DNA from 2 places in the Tindallia texcoconensis genome. Region 2 is predicted to be linked to the other one. Evidence: riboswitches for the same ligand, from Rfam matches in the RefSeq annotation. Region 2 holds a riboswitch; the other holds the start of a gene.

Region 1 (4,431 bases), 840 kb from region 2:
TGGAAAAAACGTGAGTTCTTTTCCACTCCAATATATTTTGTAATTCTTCCCAATAAGAAACTTCATCAAAGGGTAATTTTTCTACTGGGGCCCCTGTCATAATCATCCCATCAAACTTTTCATTTTTGATTTGTGAGAATGTTTTATAAAATGCCCTCAAGTGTTCTTGTGAGGTGTTTTTAGATGTATGAGTTTCTGGATGCAAAAAAGTTACATCCACCTGTAATGGAGAATTTCCAAGCACCCTTAACAGCTGTGTTTCTGTCGTAATTTTTGTTGGCATCAAGTTAAGAATAAGGATTTTAAGTGGTCTAATATCCTGTGAATACGCTCTAGTTTCATTCATTACAAAAATATTTTCTTTATTTAATGTTTCGTAGGCCGGAAGATTGTCTGGTATTTTTACTGGCATGGTTTCTCCCCCTTTTTTTCAATTATTCAGCGCCTGATCCAAGTCTTCAATAAGATCTTCTGCATCTTCAAGTCCTACAGAAACTCGAATCATATCTGGCGTAATCCCAGCAGCTCTTTGCTGTTCTTCTGTTAGCTGTGCATGCGTAGTACTGCCAGGATGAATGACAAGGGATTTCGCATCTGCTACATTCGCCAACAAGGAAAATACTTTCAAGGCATTAATGAAAGTTTTTCCAGCCTCCACTCCTCCTTTAATTCCGAAAGTAAAGATGGATCCAACACCTTTTGGGAAGTATTTCTGATATAAATCAAAGTATGGACTGTCTTCTATTTCAGGATAGTTCACCCATGATACCCTAGGATGTTTTTTAAGAAATGAAACAATTTTTCTTGTATTCTTCACGTGGCGATCTACCCTTAAGGACAAGGTTTCGAGTCCCTGCAAAAACATAAAGGAATTAAATGGACTTAAGGCAGCTCCCATATCTCTCAATAGCTGTACTCTCATTTTAACGATATAAGCCGCTGATCCAAAGGTTTCTGTATATCGAATCCCATGATACGTTGAATCTGGCTCTGTTAGGCCTAAAAATTTTCCACTCTCTTCCCAATCAAAACTACCACCATCGATTATCACACCACCTATACTCGTTCCATGCCCTCCAATAAACTTTGTTGCAGAATGAACAACTATATCAGCACCATGATTGAGCGGTTGAAATAAATACGGTGTCGCAAAGGTATTATCAATAATAACTGGAATTCCATGACGATGGGCTATTTGAGACACTGCTTCTAGATCTATCAGATTAATATTTGGATTACCGATACTTTCCAAAAATATAGCCTTCGTTTTTTCAGTAATGGCTTTTTCAAAATTATCAGGTTCATCTGGTTCTACAAAGATTGTTTTAATCCCATACTTAGGCATTTGTGCATCTAATAAGGTGAACGTCCCTCCGTATAATGCATTAGAAGCTACTATTTCATCTCCCGCTTGGGCAATATTCATTATAGAATACGTCACTGCTGCAGATCCAGATGCCACTGCCAGCGCACCTACGCCACCCTCAAGGGCTGCCATTCTTTTCTCAAAGACATCACTAGTAGGATTCATAATACGCGTATAAATATTTCCTTCTTCTTCCAGTGAAAACAGTTTTGCAGCATGATCCACGTTATCAAACACATAAGATGTGGTCTGATAAATAGGAACAGCTCTAGATCCTGTCGCAGGATCAGGTTCCTGACCTGCATGAATTTGCAACGTATCAAACCTTCTCGTTTCTTCAGTCATTCTTATCACTCCTTCATTTTTTTTGAGAATAAGAAACCCTCTCTCGCAGGTGCAAAAGAGGGTTAATTACATTGAGTCTCTCATCTCTTAGGTAGTCACCTACAGGATTTAGCACCGTACATTTTCTGCCGGTTGCCGGGTTTCATCGGGCCAGTCCCTCCACCACTCATTATAAGAGTTACATTATTTAATTGATAAATATATTACCATTCTTAAAACAGTCTGTCAACATTTTCTTTTTTAATTTTTTAGATTTTTCACATAAAACTGTTTTAATGTAGCTTATTTTTATGTTATACTGAGGAAATATAATTATTTAGTGTTAACAGGAGGGAATCTATTTGTCTAGTAATCACAGTGAATATAAAATTCGTTCGGCACGTAAACAAGATCTTCCCGCCATTACTCGTATTTATAATCAAGGCATTGCAACTCGCCATGCAACAATGGAGTCGGAGTATAAGAATCTTGATGAAATGAAAGAATGGTTTATGACGAGAAATCCCCGTTATCAAGTCCTTGTACTTGAATACCAAAATGAGATGATGGGCTGGGCTTCTTTGAACTCCTTTCATTATCGAACTGCCTACGATGGTGTTGCAGATTTTTCAATCTATGTTTCTGAGAATCACAGAGGAAAAGGCCTTGGCAAAATATTATTAGAAGAATTAGAAAAAGTAGCCCTAGAAAATGGATTTTATAAACTCGTTCTCTTCACTCCAGACCATAACGAAGCAGCTAAGCGGCTTTATATTAGCCGTGGCTTTCGAATCGTCGGTGCATATCACAATCAAGGGACAATTGATGGAAAATGGATAGATATCGCCATAATGGAAAAGCAATTATTAGAAAGTATGGGAACATAGTACAACCAGCCTTAAAGTGTAGAACCCTCATCTCTATGAAGGTTCTACTTACCATATACCTATTTATTTTCCATAGCCTCTGAGTCATATCCAATGATGCCTTGTACACGACTCACATAATCTGTGATAATCCCATCAATATCATACATCAGAACCTCTCGAATATCTTCTTCTGTATTCACAGTCCATACCCATATTTCTCGTTCATCTACTCGTGCCTGACGGATGATATCCCTATCTAACATACTTTTATCGATGGCATAAAAATCCACATCTAACCGGGATAAGTTTCCAAGAGCGTAATACATTATCTGTCCCAATTTAATATCGGGGTTAAGTATTCGGACACGCTGTAAAAACTCATAATCAAAGGACTGTATATATGCATCCTCAACCATATCTGCATTTTCTATTGAGCGAACCACTTCTACCGCTAGAATATCGACAGGGCCATATGTTTTAACGTCCACGATCACACTGGCTTTCCCTTTCACTTCTTCTAATACTTCATCTAATGATACGACAGACTCCCCTTTGAAGGCCTCCGAAAAACGACTTCCCACATCTAACTGCGACAACTCTTGGAAAGTAAGCTCTATAGGTCTTTCTGGAATACCCGCAACCCTACTCAGTCCCCTATCGTGATTTAAAATCACTACATGATCTTTAGATAATTGCACATCCACTTCAATGAAATCTGCATGTTGATCTAATGCTGATCGAACAGCACTCATAGTATTCTCTGGTGCGTTTACAGGATCTCCCCGATGAGCAGCTATTTTTATATCTCGCCCTATATGCATCAAATTTTCATTTAAAGAATGTCCAAGAAAAAAGGATCCTACTAAAACACTCATCAAAATCACTGCTAATAGAAGTTTTCGTCTTCTAAACAAACGACTTACTAACCATTCAAGTTTTTCTAAAGTATAATTCCGCATGGTTTCCAATTCATCCGTAGCTTTCATACCTGCATCTTGCCTTAAATGATAAAATAATCTTGTTAAATAGATCATATTGAGAGGGAGCAATGCCATCGCAAGTAAAACGCCTAAAAAACTATTTAATGTAAGTAAATAGGTCTCCAGAAGACCACTAACACGAATCCCCAAGTAAGATGGTATCATGGAAGCGCCTGCTAAAAAAAGAAATCCGCCTCCTAAAACCACTAGATTCAGAATAAACAAGTTGACTAGCATGATGCAATTTCTTCCTTGAGTTAGTTTAATACTGTAGCCAATAGCTTTTCTAGTTGTTGTTTTTTCTAAAAGAATGAAATGAACCGTGAAAATAAGCCTCAGTAAAACAAAGACAAAAACCAATAAGACAGCTTGATAAAAATACATGATGATCTTAGAACCTTCTATAAAGTCCATCATTTTAGGTGGAATTTGCACTTCACCAGTTATACCAGGCGATATTGGTAATTCGATCAACGGAGATAGGATTAACAAGATAAAAATAAGGTGAATCATACCAATACCGAGAATTCTTGGTATTGTTCTTATAGCCGTAAAGATCGCCTCTGAAATAAAAACATTTTTAGAAAAATACTTTTTTTGTACTAATACAATAAGTCCACCTAATTCGACGATCATCATAATAACTGCGACAGATGCAATGAAAATCAATCCTATTAACCCTCTATAGCTGAGAACTATTCGAAAAGCCTGACTATTCAAAAGCACTCCAGAACCAAAGGATATTATTAATCGATTAAAAAGATAGGATAAGATTGGCACAAAAATAAAACTACTTAGTACCATAAACACCAATCCATAAGCAATGTATTTTTGATAGTGCTGCCGAAAGTCATAAAAACTCTGTACAAGTAGATTTTTTCGAAGACTCATT
Region 2 (4,431 bases):
CAGGAGCTTTTGCCAACCTGTACGATTCCGATGAATATTTGGCTTCTAAAGCCGTTTTCATTACCACCTTATTATCCATGATTACAATCCCTATTTGGGCAAGTATTTTATAAACCTTTAAGAGGGACGAGTTAATAGCAGAAAGTGGAGAGCGGAAAGTGGAAAGCAGAAAGCAGAAAGCGGAAAGCGGAAAGCAGAAAGCAGAAAGTGGAAAGCAGAAAGCAGAAAGTGGAAAGCAGAAAGCAGAAAGTGGAAAGTGGAAAGTGGAAGGTAGGCCCTGATAATGGAGGGGTATGAGGAAAGGAAGGAGCCGTGAAATATGAAAAAATGGATGCTAATGATAGTAGTGGTAGTCTTACTGTTTCCATCCGCAGCAATACCAGTGTTTGGCCATCACCAGCCAACCCCAGAGGAAATAAATGAAATTATTGAAGAGGTGGCCTTGGAAAAACACATACCGCCGGTTATTTTGAAAGCCGTGGCTTGGAAAGAGAGTCGAAAAAATCAGTTCATGAACGGGGAACCTTTTGTTCATGCAGGGAACCAAGGAATTATGCAAATCAACAGGGTACATAACAGCCGTTTGGATAAAGACGCTTTGTTGCACGACGCTCGATATAATATTGAAGTGGGTGCAGATGTTCTGCTTGGCCGTTGGTTTTTGGAAGACATTGCTACGGTTGGTGATCGAGATCCAGATGTTTTGGAAAACTGGTATTTTGCTCTTTGGGGATACAATGGATGGTTAGGGCGAAACAATCCAGTGGATCACAATGGAGATACCTATCAGGACGGAATTTTTGAACTGATCCGTAGCCGATACAAGACGCCTGTTTCTAGCTTGGATTGGAGCCGGATTCCTGCAGGAGAGACGACGCCTAGGGGCTTCAATCTATCGAATCCAGATACGGTAAGTCGGGGTCACTTAAGGTTTCTGCAGCCGGGAGACCAAGTGGAAGCAGCACCAGAAGATTTGTGGTTATTAGAAGCCCCTGGGGAACCTCATTCTGGCTGGGCACCTGAAGGATCTGTACTAAGAGTTGACAGTAATCCTCGATTGGAAGACGGCGTTTATTGGTATAGGCTAGAGTCGCTTCAGAATGGAAGCCAAGGATGGGCTAGGGGCTTGGACCTTATCCCGATTAAAGTAGGGGAAGAAGAGAAAGCGGATGTTTTTAAAACCATGCACAAGGCTAAAGAAGAAGTGTTGTTGTTGGATCCACTCCAAGAACCCCTGGAACCTACCCATGGAGAAGAGCATCTAGAGGAGTCTGACACCCTGGAAGAAATTGTTTTTCAAGATATGATCGATCATCCAGCTCAAGAAGCAGTCGAGAGATTAAATGCTGCAGGTTTTGTGAGTGGCACTTCACCAAATCAATACGATCCAGATCGACCAGTAACGAGGCAGGAGTTGGTCCTTGTTTTTGGAAAAGCCTTGGATTTAGAAGAGGGATCTGTAGAATATATAGTAGAAGAAAAGCCTCAAGACTGGGAGGAAGTAAGCTCTTGGGCACAAGATTCCATGGCAATAGCTTTGGAGCATCGCATTATTACAGGCCATTCAGATGGAGGCATTCGTCCTAAGGATCATGCCACTCGAGAAGAGGGACTTGTAATGTTGGTAAAAGCCTTAGATCTAGAAATGGAAGAGGAGATAGAACCACTCTATAGAGATGCCCATGAAATTAGCCAATGGGCAGTCCCTGCCGTCAATGCCTTAGTGGAAAAGGAGGTTCTTGAACCCTCTGCGGAAATGGACTTGAGTCCAAATAGGAACCTAACAAGAGGGGAAATGGCAATTCTATTGGATCGGGTGCAACAGCAGGGTTTAATAGAACTAGAGATTGATTGAAAAGGGTTTTCATTTGCTGATTGACAGTATCAGGAATAAAATGATACAATTATAGATGTTCCAAACAGCTTGGACAAGACAATGAAATATGCTACCTTATAAAGAGTGATGGAGGGACGGGCCCGATGAAATCCGGCAACCATAGTAGATGAAAGTATGGTGCTAAATCCTGCAGAATGTGGATTCTGAGAGATGGGGAACCGAAAGCTAGTGCTTTGGTAAAACGTGAGGCCTCTTCTTGTGAAGAGGTCTTTTTAATTGAACTGTAAGAAGCGAGGAGGCGTTGAAATGGAAAAAAGATTTTTTACTTCAGAGTCTGTAACAGAAGGACATCCAGATAAGATTTGTGATCAAATATCCGATGCTATTTTGGATGCTATTTTTGAAAAAGATCCTAAGGGAAGAGTAGCCTGCGAAACCGTTGTCACTACGGGGATGGTCATGGTGGTGGGAGAGATTACAACGGATTGTTATGTGGATATACCCAAAATAGCCAGAAAAACCGTAGAAGAGATTGGGTATACGAGAGCTAAATTTGGATTCGACAGCGATACCTGTGCCGTGATGACGGCTATTGACGAACAGTCCGGCGACATTGCCCTTGGGGTAGATGAATCCATGGAAAGAAAACAAGGAGAAGACAAGAATGGATTAGAAGCTACTGGAGCAGGAGATCAAGGAATGATGTTTGGTTATGCCTGCACAGAGACACCAGAACTGATGCCTATGCCCATCTCTTTGGCTCATAAACTAGCACGACAGTTGGCGGAAGTCCGAAAGAACGGGACTTTGAAGTATCTGCGTCCAGATGGGAAAACACAAGTAACCATTGAATATTTGGGTGATGAACCCGTAAGGGTGGATGCCATTGTGATTTCTTCTCAGCATAGCCCTGAGGTGGATCATGCTACCATCGAAAAAGACATCATTCACCACGTGATCAAGCCCATCCTACCAGAGGGTTTTGTGGACCAAGACACCCGCTACCTGATTAATCCAACGGGCCGTTTTGTGGTTGGTGGACCTCAGGGAGATTCTGGACTTACAGGTCGAAAGATTATTGTAGACACCTATGGTGGGTACTCTCGTCATGGTGGCGGTGCCTTCTCTGGGAAAGATCCAACCAAAGTAGATCGATCTGCGGCTTATGCAGCTCGATATGTGGCAAAGAATTTGGTAGCCGCTGGCTTGGCTACTCGTTGCGAAGTGGGTCTTGCTTACGCCATAGGCGTAGCGGAGCCAGTTTCTATTTTGGTAGAAACCTTTGGTACTGGCAACTTAGAAGAAGAAAAAATAATTCAGTTAATCCGTCGTCATTTTGACTTGCGGCCAGCCGCTATTATTCGGGATTTAGACCTGAGAAAGCCCATTTATCGAAAAATAGCCGCCTATGGGCATATGGGAAGAACGGATGTGGATTTATCCTGGGAACGAACGGATAAAGCAGAAGCCTTGAAAAAAGAGTTGGGATAAGAACCCTATAGTCACATTAAAAATGACCATGTCTACAATCTGAAGCCGCATTTATTGCGGCTTTTGTTGTCTCGATTTACGGTGATCCTTTGGTTTGAGAAGGTGTTCTGTGGGTATTTAGAAAAAAGCCATAATTTTTCTGATGCATAGCTAGTTGAAAGAAACAAAAAAGGGAAGGGTGGACGAATAGGATGTTTAATAATTTTAGGATTCAGAGTAAAATGCTCACCATTTTTGTGATAACAGGCTTGATCCCCATGATCTTAATTGCGGGCATCGCATATCAGCAATCCTCTTCGATTATTGAAGAGGAGGTTATCCATGAAATTCAGATCTTTACAGAAATGGTTGAGGAAAGTTTTGATGCTTACTTTGATGAAAAACGGTCCTATGGGTACGTGATGTCTATCAATAGACAAATGGCAGCCCTGGCTCAGGATTATGCATTATTTGGACAGACAAGTGAAGAGTGGCAAGAAGCCTACGGGGTGGTAGAAGATTTTGCTCAAACCTATGCGGATCAATTTGGATTTAATAGCCTTTATATAACCGATAAAGAAGGACATATCATTTTTGCCAGTGGTGAATACAAAGACATTTTAGAAGGGGCCTCTATTAATCAACGCCCTTATTTTCAAAATGCTATGCAGGGGAATATTAATCTCTCTGAATTTCAATATTCAGAAGTGTTAGATGAAAATTTTATTGCCATAGCCGCTCCTTTGAGAAGCAATGAAGAAGGGCAGGTGCCAGGAACCGTCAATGGGCTGTTGCCCATGGAAACCATCCAACATATGTTGCACCGCAACATTCCATTGCTAGGAGAAACAGGGGATGCCTATTTGGTGAACCATGAAGGAATGCTTTTGACGGATACCTTGTTGGGAGAATATGCAACGGGATCAGCCTTTAATGTGAAGATCGATACGGAGGCAACCCGTTCGTTGGTAGAGCCGATTCAACAAGGAGAGAATGAATTTTCTGGTTCCGGTGTGTACCCAGATTATTTGGGCAATCATGTATTGGGAGGCTACGGAGTCACCTTTATTGGTAATACGCCTGTTGGGATGATCATTGAATTAGATGCGGCTGAAGCCATGGCG

The links. A riboswitch is a leader RNA that binds a small molecule or an ion and turns the genes downstream of it on or off. The one in region 2 is predicted to bind S-adenosylmethionine.
Positions count from the first base shown of each region.
Region 1: it holds a riboswitch for S-adenosylmethionine, as region 2 does, so the genes downstream of both, ACZ47N_RS01115 (O-acetylhomoserine aminocarboxypropyltransferase/cysteine synthase family protein) here and metK (methionine adenosyltransferase) in region 2, are expected to answer to the same signal.

Region 1 covers NZ_AP042431.1:219,839-224,269, forward strand. The annotation lists gene metA (homoserine O-acetyltransferase MetA) at 1-412, opposite strand, end outside; gene ACZ47N_RS01115 (O-acetylhomoserine aminocarboxypropyltransferase/cysteine synthase family protein) at 431-1,711, opposite strand; SAM riboswitch class I at 1,789-1,889, opposite strand; gene ACZ47N_RS01120 (arsinothricin resistance N-acetyltransferase ArsN1 family A) at 2,053-2,577, shown strand; gene ACZ47N_RS01125 (glycerophosphodiester phosphodiesterase family protein) at 2,637-4,430, opposite strand.
Region 2 covers NZ_AP042431.1:1,059,268-1,063,698, reverse strand. The annotation lists gene ACZ47N_RS04950 (AEC family transporter) at 1-113, shown strand, start outside; gene ACZ47N_RS04945 (hypothetical protein) at 159-281, shown strand; gene ACZ47N_RS04940 (S-layer homology domain-containing protein) at 320-1,855, shown strand; SAM riboswitch class I at 1,949-2,054, shown strand; gene metK (methionine adenosyltransferase) at 2,144-3,328, shown strand; gene ACZ47N_RS04930 (methyl-accepting chemotaxis protein) at 3,520-4,431, shown strand, end outside.